3 regions of the Paeniglutamicibacter sp. genome follow, and region 1 is predicted to be linked to each of the others. Evidence: riboswitches for the same ligand, from Rfam matches in the RefSeq annotation. Region 1 holds a riboswitch; each other region holds the start of a gene.
The links. A riboswitch is a leader RNA that binds a small molecule or an ion and turns the genes downstream of it on or off. The one in region 1 is predicted to bind thiamine pyrophosphate.
Positions count from the first base shown of each region.

Region 2: linked by a shared signal. The riboswitch ahead of thiM (hydroxyethylthiazole kinase) and the one ahead of thiO (glycine oxidase ThiO) in region 1 are both predicted to bind thiamine pyrophosphate.
Region 3: linked by a shared signal. The riboswitch ahead of thiC (phosphomethylpyrimidine synthase ThiC) and the one ahead of thiO (glycine oxidase ThiO) in region 1 are both predicted to bind thiamine pyrophosphate.

Region 1 covers NZ_JBKKAP010000079.1:16,760-21,055, forward strand. The annotation lists gene ACLQ7E_RS08900 (ATP-binding cassette domain-containing protein) at 1-1,047, opposite strand, end outside; gene ACLQ7E_RS08905 (hypothetical protein) at 1,459-2,142, shown strand; gene thiE (thiamine phosphate synthase) at 2,272-2,952, opposite strand; TPP riboswitch at 2,967-3,100, shown strand; gene thiO (glycine oxidase ThiO) at 3,095-4,296, shown strand, end outside.
Region 2 covers NZ_JBKKAP010000179.1:18,169-22,464, reverse strand. The annotation lists gene pgm (phosphoglucomutase (alpha-D-glucose-1,6-bisphosphate-dependent)) at 1-415, shown strand, start outside; gene ACLQ7E_RS20930 (aldehyde dehydrogenase family protein) at 578-2,041, opposite strand; TPP riboswitch at 2,169-2,269, shown strand; gene thiM (hydroxyethylthiazole kinase) at 2,261-3,079, shown strand; gene thiE (thiamine phosphate synthase) at 3,079-3,738, shown strand; gene thiD (bifunctional hydroxymethylpyrimidine kinase/phosphomethylpyrimidine kinase) at 3,735-4,296, shown strand, end outside.
Region 3 covers NZ_JBKKAP010000107.1:6,376-10,671, reverse strand. The annotation lists gene lepB (signal peptidase I) at 631-1,320, opposite strand; gene rplS (50S ribosomal protein L19) at 1,381-1,740, opposite strand; TPP riboswitch at 2,267-2,374, shown strand; gene thiC (phosphomethylpyrimidine synthase ThiC) at 2,387-4,171, shown strand; gene trmD (tRNA (guanosine(37)-N1)-methyltransferase TrmD) at 4,256-4,296, opposite strand, start outside.

The DNA of each region.
Region 1 (4,296 bases):
CTCCAGCAACGGGGCTACCGAGGGCTCGTGAAGGGAGCGCACCCAGGCGGCCAGATCACTGATCTGCATGGAGCAGGCATCGGCGATTGACTTGCCGTCGATCGTGGAGTTCCGGGCGTGCGCAGCAAGCCGGGTGCCGTCGCACTCGGGGCAATTGGTGAAGGTGATCGCGCGCTCGACAAAGGCGCGGATATGCGGCTGCATGGCCTCGACGTCCTTGGCCAAAAACGACTTCTGCATCTTCGGGATCAAGCCCTCATAGGTGAGATTGATGCCCTCGACCTTGATCTTGGTCGGCTCGCGGTAGAGCAGGTCGTCAAGTTCCTGCGTGGAGAACGCGCCGAGCTTCTTGTCCATGTCAAAGTAGCCGGAGCCGGAGAAAATGCGGCCGTACCAGCCGTCCATCGAGTACCCGGGGACGGTCAGCGCGCCCTCGGCCAGTGACTTCTCGGCGTCGAAAAGCGCCGTCAGGTCAAAGTCGTTGACCTTGCCGCGGCCCTCGCACTCGGGGCACATGCCGCCGGTGATGGAGAAGGAACGCCGCTCCTTGATCTTCTTGCCGCCCTTTTCAATGGTGACAGCTCCGGCCCCGGAGACCGAGGGGACATTAAAGGAGTAGGCCTGCGGGGAACCGATATGTGGCTGGGCGAGCCGGGAGAAGACGATCCGCAGCATCGCGTTGGCGTCGGTGACGGTGCCGACGGTGGAGCGCGGGTTGGAGCCCAGGCGCTCCTGGTCCACCAGGATCGCGGTGGTCAGACCCTCCAGCGTGTCGACCTCGGGACGGGCCAGGGTGGGCATGAAGCCCTGCACGAACGCGGAGTAGGTCTCGTTGATCATGCGCTGGGACTCTGCGGCGATGGTGCCGAAGACCAGCGAGGACTTGCCGGAGCCCGAGACGCCGGTGAACACCGTGAGCCGGCGCTTGGGGATCTCGACGCTGATGTCCTTGAGGTTGTTCACCCGGGCCCCGCGCACCCGGATCACCTCGTGGCTGTCGGCGGCGTGCACGGGTGCGGACGTGCTGGTCGTGGTCTCGCTGGTCATGACTTCTCCAATTCGTGCCGGTTCCGCGTCGGCGGAACTCCCGGTGCCTACACTAGCGCTCCGGAAGGGATAGGGGCTTCTCGAAACCGCTCGGTTTAGTTCGCAGGGCAGTGGGCCCATCGCCCTCTGCAATGGCTTAGTCCCAATACATCAGGGGTCTGGCCATGCCAAGCTGTGGGATGAGTCAAAACCGCGAATTTCCGGGAAATTTCCCGGGTGAATGGCTATTAATCTTGTTCAGACCTGGGCAGACTCCTGAGAGTCATGTCAGCAAGGTGTCCGAAGAAGAACCAACCAGAAATGCAAGAATTCCCTTTAGAAACCTCGTTTCAAACGCCCATAACCAGCCTTCAGCTATCTGAGAGCGACCCACAATCAAGACTTCCGCTCTTTGCGGCTTAGTCTTTGGTTATGAGGGTTTCAAAAACTGATTTCATCGCCGAACTGCCAGCGGAGTTGGCCCGCGCGATTGTCCGTAAATTCGGGGGCCGGGAAATGGTCGCAGAGTGCGTCGCAGACCTGCTCGAAGGAACCGAATTTGAACTCGACGCAGTCTTTGCGGGGTTGGAAGCGGCCGGATATATGAAGAAGGTCCGTGTCGACAACGGGGAAGTTTGGTGGGATACGACCGTCCAAGGCAATGCATTGGCAATGGCAAACTTCGGGAAACCGATCAGCAGAAGAACCGCAGACCGGCTCGTTTCTGGGCTTCTGGAACGTGCGTTGGCATACAACGCCGACCCAGACAAACCGATGTTTATCAATACACTCAGGGTCTTTGGGAGCTACCTGAGCCTGGACATCGACCCCATTGGTGACGTCGACATCGAGCTCACTTTCGGCAGAAGAATCACGGACCAGAAGGTGCTTTCGAACTACACGAGAGCCAGCGGACGATCGTTCGGAACGTACATTGAAAAGGTATTCTGGCCCCACACTGAGCTCTTCCTCCACTTGAAGAAACGTTCAGCGTTCATCAACATCACGATTGAAGACATCACCAAGATTACTGACAGATTCGAAACCATCTACAGTATCGACGCAGACCGGCAGGCAGTGCCGCCGCCAGTTGATCGATCTCTCATCGGGAGGTAAGGACGGTCATTTAGGCTTCCCCCTCAGCCATTTTGAGTAGCCGATAACCCACGTTTTCCAGTCGGAACTTTTGCCACACATACATGACGGGTCAGGCCGGGAAGAGGGAGAGTTGGGAGCGGATCCCAGCTACGCCAGTTCAGGCAACCTTGAAAGCAACGCCCGGGCCGCCGCGCTCGGGTCCTCCGCATCGGTGATCGCACGCACCACCACGATGCGCGAGGCCCCGGCCGCAACGACCTGCTCCACGTTTGAGAGGTCGATCCCGCCGATGGCGAACCACGGCTTGGCCGTTTCCAGCGAGGCGGCGTGTTCCACCATTTCCAGTCCGACGGCCGCGCGCCCGGGCTTGGTCGGGGTGGCCCACAGCGGGCCGACGCAGAAGTAGTCGGTGTTGGGGTCGGACGCGGCCGCGGTGATCTGCGCCGGATCGTGGCTGGAAAGCCCGAGAATCACCGAGGGTCCGAGCAGGGACCTGACGCCGGGCAGCGGCAGGTCCGTTTGGCCCACGTGGAACACCGGGGCGCCGGAGAGCATTGCCAGGTCCGCGCGGTCGTTCACCGAGAAAGGCTTGCCGAATTCCGCGGCAACCCCGCGCAGCACATGGAGCAGTTCAAGCTCCTCGGCGGCATCGATGCTCTTGTCGCGCAGCTGGATGATGTCGACCCCTCCGGCATAGGCCGCGCGCAGGAAATCGACGAAATCCCCGCGCTCCCTCCGGGCATCGGTGCACAGGTACAGCCGCGCTGTTGCGAGGCTCGGTGCGGTTAAGACGGGTGTCGCTTCATCTTGGGCGGTGATCTGGCTCATGTCTCATAGACTAGTTCAGTACCGCGGGAGCCAGGAAAGCTGGCTGAGAGGGCGCCGATTGCGCCGACCGACAGACGCCACCCGAAACCAGGGCGGCGTGGAACCTGATCCGGCTAATACCGGCGTAGGGAAGGAGACCTCGATGTCGTGCACCGTGCCCGACCCCCTGTCCACCGACATTGCCGTCATCGGAGGCGGCATCATCGGCCTGGGCATAGCCCTGGAAGCCCAACGCGCCGACCATCGCGTCACGCTCATCGACCCCGACCCCGCCACCGGCGCCACCTATGCCGCCGCCGGCATGCTGGCCCCGGTCAGCGAGCTGCACTACCAGGAAGAGGACCTGCTCTCCCTCACCCTGGCCTCTGCCGCACGCTGGCCCGCCTTCGCCGGGAACTTGGCCGCCGAGACCGGCCTGGACACCGGGTTCCGCACCACACCCACGCTGGCACTTGGCGCGGATGCCGCCGACCGTGCGGCCCTGGGCGACCTGCGCGAGGCGCAAACCCGCCAGGGACTACAGGTCACCCGGCTGACCACCCGCGAAGCCAGGGTGCGCGAGCCGTTGCTTTCCCCGCGCATTACCGCCGCCCACCTGATTGAGCAGGACCACCAGGTCGATCCGCGCGCCCTGGCAAACGCCATCATGACGCGCCTTGCGGCCGTGGGAGCCGAACGCGACGGAGTGAAGCCGGAGCAAACCCTGGTCCGCACCCGGGCGACGACCCTGCTGCACGAGGACCCAGCGGATTCCCGCTCCAGGGTCACCGGGGTGCTGCTTGCCGACGGCACCCAGATCCACGCCCGCGAGACAATCCTCGCCAACGGCCTGGGCGCCGCCGGCTTCGGGTCACTGCCCGATTCGTTGGTGCTTCCGCTGCGTCCGGTGCACGGGGACATCCTGCGGCTGCGCGTGCCCGAACACCTGCGCCCGCTGACCACCGTCACGCTGCGCGGGATGGTGCGCGGGCTTCCGGTCTACGTGGTCCCGCGCGAGGACCACACCGTGGTCATTGGCGCGACGGCCCGCGAAGACGGCAACCCCGGGGTCAGCGCCGGGGGAGTTCACCAGCTGCTGCGCGATGCCCAGGTGCTGCTGCCCGCGGTCGCCGAGCTCGAACTGATCGAGACCACCGCGCGCGCCCGCCCCGGAACGCCAGACAATGCGCCGCTGCTGGGGCGCGTGGCCTCGGCAGACGGGCCGGATGTGCCCGGGCTGCTCATCGCCACCGGTTTCTTCCGGCACGGCGTGCTGCTCACACCCATCGCCGCCCATGTCATCGTCGAGCTGATCGCCGGCCGCCGCGACCCGGCGTGGGACCGCTTCCGTCCCGATCGGTTTTC
Region 2 (4,296 bases), on a different contig from region 1:
CGACAAGGACGGAATCCTTCTGGCGCTGCTGGCCAGCGAGATCACCGCGGTCACCGGGTCCTCCCCCTCGATGCACTACTCCGCGCTGGCCGCGGAACACGGGGCGCCCAGCTACGCGCGCATCGACGCCCCGGCCGACAGGGCGCAGCGGGCACGGCTGGGCAACCTCGCGGCCTCCGACGTTGCAGCCGAGGTGCTCGCGGGCGAGCAGATCACCGCGCGGCTGACCGAAGCCCCGGGCAACGGGGCGAAGATCGGCGGGCTGAAGGTCACCACCGAAAACGCCTGGTTTGCTGCCCGCCCCTCGGGCACCGAGGACAAGTACAAGATCTACGCAGAGTCCTTCCTGGGCGAGGAGCACCTGGCCCGGGTGCAATCGGAGGCGAAGGACATCGTCTCAGCGGTGCTCGGATAATCAGCCGCCCGGCCCGGCGCCTCACACTGAGGGAATGCGCCGGGAAGGCCGGAGGCTCCCCCTGTGCGGGGAGCCTCCGGCCTTCGTCGTTCCTGCCGGGGAATCCGCGCAACGGTGCGGAACAACCGTGGCCCGCAAGTGCGTATGCGGATTGTGGAATATTTACATGAGGCGGTCGATGAGCTTGGACTTCGCCCAGGTGTAGGGCGGGTAGATCGCCTTGAGCGTGTCCACCACGGTGGTCTTGCCCATCACGGCACGCATCTGCGAGAGCCGCTCGAACCCATGCCGCCCGTGGTATGAACCCATGCCGGAGGCGCCCACGCCGCCGAAGGGGAGCCCCGGGACGGCCATGTGCACGTTGGGCGCGTTGTGCACGATGGCACCGGCCCGCACCTGGTCCCCGAACGCGGACTGCAGCCTGGGGTTCTCGCTGAACAGGTAGGCGACCAGCGGGTTGGGGCGCGCATTGATGAAGCGCACCGCCGCGTCGAAGCTTTCCACCGCGATGATCGGCAGGATCGGGCCGAAGATCTCCTCGCGCATCAGCGGCGAGCCCGGATCCACGTTGGCCATCACCGTGGGCTCGATCTTCAGGGTGTCGGCGTCGTACCCGCCACCGATGAGGACCTCGCCGTGCTCCAGGTAGGAAACCAACCTGTCGAAGTGGGCCTTGTTCACGATGCGGCCGTAGTCCCGGCTGGCCAGCGGGTTCTTGCCATAGAACCCGGTGATCGCCTTGGCGAGCTGCTTTTCCAGGTTCCGGGCGGCATCGCCCACCGCCAGCACGTAGTCGGGCGCCACGCAGGTCTGCCCGGAATTCATGAACTTTCCGAAGGCCAGCCGGCGCGCCACCGCCACCGAAGTCCCGTCCATCACCACGGCCGGGGACTTCCCGCCCAGCTCCAGGGTCACCGGCGTCAGATGCTCCGCAGCGGCGCGGGCCACGATCTTCCCCACCCGCTCTCCGCCGGTGAAAAAGATGTGGTCAAAGTGTTGTTCCAGCAAGATTTTGCTGGTTGATGCCCCGCCCTGGACGACGGCGCACGCCCGGTGGTCCAGGAACTTGGGGACCAGCCGGCCCAGCACCGCGGAGGTCGCCGGGGCCAGCTCCGAGGGCTTGAGCACCGTGACGTTGCCCGCGGCGATGGACGCGACCAGCGGGGCGAGGATCAGCTGCAGCGGGTAGTTCCAGGCACCGATGACCAGCACCACGCCCAGGGGCTGCGGCTCGATCTTGGCCGCCGCGGGATGCAGGGCGAGCGGGATCTTCACCGCCTTGGATTCCATCCACTCGGAGAGGTGCAACTGCGCGTGGTCGATTTCCGCGCGCACCATGTCGATCTCCGTCATCTTCGCCTCGACCGCACCCTTGCCCAGGTCGTCGGCCAGTGCATCGATGAAGTCCTGTTCGTGCGCCTCCAGCATGCGCTCGAGTGCCTTGAGCTGCGAGGCCCTGAAACGGCGCGGGTGGGCCAGCCGGGTGGCCACCACGTCGTGCATCGAGGCGACGATCTCCACGATGTTCTCCGGCAGTTCGGGCACCACTTCGGGCAGCTCGAGCTCGTTCAACGCCGTCGACTCGCGAGGCGCTGCGGATTTATGTGAAGTGTCGGATGTGCCCATGTCCTGAGCCTACGGCCAGTGTGGCATCGGCAACAGGCCGCCACGCCTTGCGGGGGGGCCGGGGCGCGCGGGCTCCGCGTGGCGACATCGACTTGCCCGCCCCGGCGCCCGGTGGGATAGGCTCGCGCATAGTGACACGGGGTGTCGGCGCGCACGCGACCGGCTGAGATGAAACCCGTAGAACCTGATCTAGTTCGTACTAGCGGAGGGATGTTGCTCATGGAATCCATGGCGCCTTCAAGACTTGTAACACCCGGCGAGCTCGCCGATGCCCTGGGCGCCCTGCGCGCCTCCACACCCCTTGTCCAGTGCCTGACCAACGCCGTGGTCACCAACTTCACTGCCAACGTGTTGCTGGCCGCCGGGGGCTCCCCCGCCATGGTCGACGTGCCAGGGGAGGCAGGTGACTTTGCCGCGATCGCGGCGGGGCTGCTGGTGAACCTTGGCACCCCGAACACCGAGCAGGCAGCGGGCATGCGCGAGGCTGTTGCCGCCGCCGGCGCCGCCTCGACGCCCTGGGTGCTGGACCCCGTGGCGGTCGGGTCGTTGCGCGTGCGCACCTCGCTGGCCCGTGAATTTGCGGCCGCCGGACCCACCGTGATCCGCGGCAACGCCTCGGAGATCCTGGCGCTTGCAGGGGCCTCTGAGGGCGGGCGCGGGGTCGAATCCACCGATTCGGTTGCCGCTGCAACCGACGCCGCCATGGCGCTGGCCAGGCGCAGCGGCGCCGTCGTCGCGGTCTCCGGGGAAGCGGACCTGGTCACCGACGGGGTGCGCACGGTGCACGTGCACGGCGGCAGTGCGATGTTGACCCGCATCACCGGCGGCGGGTGCGCGCTGGGCGCGATCTGCGCCGCCTTCCTGTCCACCGGACCCGACCCGCTGGTGGCCACGGTTGCCGCGCACGCCTTCTACTCCGTGGCTGCAGAACGCGCCGCCGCGGTGAGCCACGGGCCGGGAAGCTTCGCCGTGGACTTCCTGGACTCGCTGTACTCGCTCGCCCCGGCCGACCTGGCCCAAGCGGCGGTGCTTTCCTGATGCCGACCTCCGGAATCTACCTCGTGGCCGACTCGGCCTCGACCGCCGGCCGCCCGTTGGCCGAGATCGTGAAGGCGGCGGTGGACGGCGGAATCACGACGGTGCAGCTGCGCTGCAAGGACCTGGCGGCGGCGCACTTCCTGGACATCGTCCTGGGCTGCGCCCGGCACACCGCCGGCCGCGCGCAGCTGCTGGTCAACGACCGCGTCGACGTGTTCCTGGCCGCCCGCGCGGCCGGGGCCGACGTGCAGGGGGTGCACATCGGCCAATCCGACCTGCCCGCATCCCTGGTGCGTGGGCTCATCGGGCCCGACGCCGTGCTGGGGCTCAGCGCCGCCACCGATGCGCAGATCGAGGCGGCAAACCGGCTGCAGTCCAGCTCCCCGGGCACCATCGACTACCTGGGGGTCGGCGCCGTGCACGCCACCCCGACCAAGAAGGACCACCCCGAACCGCTGGGACACGCGGGCCTGGCCCGCGCCGTGGGACTCAGCGGCCTGCCGGTGATCGCCATCGGCGGGATCGACGCCGCGGATGTGGCCCCGCTGGCCCGCACCGGGGCCGCCGGCGTCGCGGTGGTCCGCGCCATCTGCGCCGCGGAGGATCCGCGCGCCGCAGCCACGAACCTACGCAGCCTCTGGGAGGGCACCAAGCCATGAACACCCCGAACACCAGCACCGTGAAGAACATCCTGTCCATCGCCGGATCCGACCCCTCCGGGGGCGCCGGGATCCAGGCCGACCTCAAATCCATTGCCGCGGCCGGCGGCTACGGCATGGCAGCCATCAGCGCGCTGACCGCGCAAAACACCCGCGGGGTGCGCAGCGTCCACGTGCCGCCGGCCGGATTCCTGACACAGCAATTGCGCGCGGTTTCGGAGGACATCGCCATCGACGCAATCAAGATCGGGATGCTCGCCAACGCGAGGGTCATCGACGAGCTCGGCGACTGGCTGGCAGGCATCCGCGCCGCCGCCCCCGCGGGCCACGGGGTCCCGGCGGTGGTGCTGGACCCGGTCATGGTCGCCACCAGCGGGGATACGCTGCTGGATGCCGAGGCCGACGCGGCGCTGCGCCGCCTCTTCACCCACACCGACGTGATCACCCCCAACATCCCGGAGCTCGCCGTGCTGGCGCGCGGCGTCGTGGCCACCGAGTGGGAGCAGGCGGTGGACCAGGCGCGCGTCGTCGCGACCGAATACGGGGTCCTGGTGCTGG
Region 3 (4,296 bases), on a different contig from region 1:
AACAGCCGAAAATCTAGCACAACGACTGGACTCAATCGGCCAGTGCACCGATGCTTCGAGCCTTGGAAGGGTGGTCACTTCCATTGGCCGTTCGGCCATCAAGTCGCAAGGGCCCACCCATAATTTCCCAATCGCAGCGGTTCGTTGGCCGATGCTTTCGCATTGCGGCCGCTCGTTCGTGGAACGGAGCCCGGAGGATCGACCAGTGCTGGAAACGCCACTTTGAGTCTTGAACTACGGCGGTTTGATTCGATGCGATTCCCACCAGGTGAGCCGAGCCAGGGTAGCTCTCCATATCAGTGATGACCTCTCACGTGGGTCATTGATCGGCGGCGACTGGCCAGTCCTCAGCGGTGGCCTCAAGTAGAACGCCGCTCAATAATTCAGGCGATCCGTAAATAGGGGCATGGATGGGCTTGCCATCGCGATGCCGGTCCGGGGTTGCAAGTCCGGGGCGGACTCGCAGGCAGGTATCAGGCATAAGGTGGCCGCACTCTGCCTTACGTCGTGTGGTGTCGTGTCGTGTCGTGGAGATCAGTAGCCCAGGGGCTTGCGTCAATCGTGCGGATGCCGGGAAAAAGTCCCTGGGCGCCAGCGCACTCCCGGATTCAGGCGCGGACGGGCATCGGGTTACTCGGCGTTGGGCAGTCCGCTCAATATCGACGAGCCCTCAATCGGGCGTTTGCTGTCCAACGGCCAGATCACGTCGGACACCTTGCCAATGACGCGCTTGGTGACGATCATGCCGCCACCGGGTGCTCCCAACAGTGCACGCGAGTCCTCGGACACCGAGCGGTGGTCCCCCATGACCCACAGTCGCCCCTCGGGAATCTGCACATCGAAATCCATGTCGCTCGCTTTGTCCCCGGCAAAGACATAGGGCTCTTCGACGGGGACGCCATTGACGCTCAGGCGCCCATCGGGGCCGCAGCAGCTGACGGTGTCGCCGCCGACGCCGATGACGCGCTTGACGTACACCGCGTCGCTGCCGGCCAGGCGAAGTGCCCAGGCAAGTGAATCCAGGGCGTTGGGTCGCTCGTAAGGCAGGAACGAGCCACGGCCATCGAAGATGACTACATCCCCGCGTTGAATCTCGGCATCCTTGTAGGCAAGCCGGTTCACCAGCAGTCCCTCACCCGGGTTCAATGTGGATTCCATGGAAGTGGAACCGATGTAAAAGAAGTCAACGACGGTGGCGCGAACGCCAAGAGTGATCACCGCCGCCGCAGCAAGCGCGCCAACGACAAAGCGCCAGCCCCTCGAAGGGGACCGGCGCTTTGTCGAAGCGGAAAAACGTTCCGATTCAGTAGATCGATCCACGATGGATCCCCATCCACGCCACCCGATGGGCGGCATGGATGAAGGCTCTCGTTTTTCTGGCTACTTGGAGGGCCGGAAGTCGCGCTTTTCGCGGATCTTCGCTGCCTTGCCGTGGCGATCGCGCATGTAGAACAGCTTCGCACGGCGAACGTCGCCGCGAGATACCAGTTCGACCTTATCCAGGACCGGGGAGTGTACCGGGAACATACGCTCTACGCCGACGCCGAAGGAGACCTTGCGAACGGTGAAGGTTTCGCGAACGCCGTCACCCTGGCGACCAAGGACGAAGCCCTGGAAGACCTGGACACGGGAGTTCTTGCCTTCGATGATGTTTACGTGAACCTTGACGGTGTCACCGGCGCGGAAGTCCGGGACATCGCTACGCAGCGAAGCTGAGTCGACAGAGTCGAGAATACGCATGAATGTATCTCCTAGGCAGACGCCGCAGGTCACCTACCTTAGACACGGACCGTAATTGTTCCGCAAGACGCACAAATGCGTCGAGGGAAAAGATGTGGCGGTCCGAAGCTTAGTACCCCGATCCGTTTGCGGATCGGGGTGAGGTCCAACTGTTGACTCGTTCCCCCTGCGGCAGGAGCAGAACCCAGTAGACCCAAGAATCCATTTTGCCACACTCCGGGCCCTGGCGCGAAGTCCCGGGAAGGCCGGGGGCATGCGCAAGAGGGATTCGGCCCCTGGTTGTCCTGTCCCGTCGATGCCATGGCCGAATCGACCCCGTTCCAACCGGGGCGAGTCGGGCCCAAATCCCCCGCCAACATGGCCGCGGCTCCCGAAAAAACCCGGAAATCAGCAGGAACCGGCCTCGAAGCCATGACGGTTCGCCGTCGCGCGCCGATCAGGCTGGATCCGGGACGCGGAACCGGGTGCAACGCTCCGGTGTTCATGGTCACAATCGATGCGGCGTTGAAACATGTGATAGTTTCACTTACGACCACACGGGGGCCCTTGCAGGGGCTGAGATCGAGCTGACGCAGCTTGCGACCGTTGAACCTGTCCGGGTAATGCCGGCGAAGGAAGTGAGTACTCCTTGAGCAACACCATTTCAATGCACAGCCCTGTCCAAAACGCTGCGGAGCCAGCCGAGACACAGTCCCTGAAGTCCCATTCCCTGGCCTACCTCGAGGACACCGATTCGGGGATCCGGGTCCCGGTCACCGAAATCGCCCTGGAACCCTCCCCCGGAGGAAAGGACAACGCCCCGCTGCAGGTCTACCGCACGGCAGGCCCTGGAAGCGACCCGGTGGTTGGGCTGCCCGCATTCCGCAACACATGGATCGAGGAGCGCTCGGACACCGAGACGTATGCCGGACGCGAAAGGAACCTGCTCGACGACGGGAAGTCCGCGGTCCGCCGCGGCAAGGCATCGGCCGAATGGAAGGGAAGCCGTCCAATCCCCCGACGCGCACATGCCGGAAAGCGCGTCACGCAGATGCACTATGCCCGGGCCGGCGTCATCACCCCCGAGATGCGCTTCGTTGCCCTGCGCGAGAACTGCGACGTGGAACTGGTGCGCAGCGAGGTAGCTGCGGGTCGGGCCATCATCCCGGTCAACATCAACCACCCCGAGTCCGAGCCGATGATCATCGGCAAGGCCTTCCTGGTGAAGATCAACGCGAACATCGGCAACTCGGCTGTCACCAGCTCCATCGCCGAGGAAGTGGACAAGCTGCAGTGGGCCACCCAATGGGGCGCCGACACCGTGATGGACCTGTCCACCGGCGATGACATCCACACCACCCGCGAATGGCTGATCCGCAACGCCCCGGTCCCCATCGGCACCGTGCCGATCTACCAGGCACTGGAAAAGGTCAACGGCGAGGCCAACGCACTGACCTGGGAGATCTTCCGCGACACCGTGATCGAGCAGTGCGAGCAGGGCGTTGACTACATGACCATCCACGCAGGGGTGCTGTTGCGCTACGTGCCGCTCTCGGCCAACCGGGTGACCGGCATCGTCTCGCGCGGCGGGGCCATCATGGCCGGCTGGTGCCTGGCCCACCACCAGGAGAACTTCCTGTACACGCACTTCGACGAGCTGTGCGAGATCTTCGCCCAGTACGATGTGGCGTTCTCCCTGGGCGACGGGTTGCGCCCGGGTTCGATTGCCGACGCCAACGACGCCGCCCAGTTCGCCGAGCTGGACACCCTGGCCGAGCTCACGGCAAGGGCCTGGGAATTCGATGTGCAGGTCATGGTCGAGGGACCCGGACACATCCCCTTCCACCTGGTGCGCGAGAACGTCGAGCGCCAGCAGGAGTTGTGCAAGGGTGCACCCTTCTACACGCTCGGCCCGCTGGTCACCGACATCGCCCCGGGCTATGACCACATCACCTCGGCCATCGGTGCCACGGAGATCGCCCGCTACGGCACCGCAATGCTCTGCTACGTCACCCCCAAGGAACACCTGGGTCTGCCGAACAAGGACGACGTGAAGACCGGGGTGATCACCTACAAGATCGCCGCCCACGCAGCAGACCTGGCCAAGGGCCACCCGGGTGCTTCAGAGCGCGACGACGCGCTGTCCAAGGCGCGCTTCGAATTCCGCTGGCGCGACCAGTTCGCCCTGTCGCTGGATCCGGTCACCGCCGAATCCTTCCACGACGAGACGCTGCCTGCGGAACCGGCAAAGACCGCGCACTTCTGTTCCATGTGCGGACCGAAGTTCTGCTCCATGCGCATCAGCCAGGACATCCGCGACGAGTACGGATCTGCCGACTCGCAGGCCGCCATCGCCGAAATGGTCGGCGGAATGCGAGAAAAGAGCCAGGAGTTCCTCGCCTCCGGCGGCAAGGTCTACCTGCCCGAGCTCGAGGTTCCCGCCAAGGCCTAGCGCCAGGGCCCGCGTACGACAAAGGCTCCCCTGCCTTCCCACTTACGTGGGGGGCCGGGGAGCCTTCGCAGTTATGCGTGGTGACTAATCCTGGACGACCTGGTCCTTGGGCACGATGCGGCCAT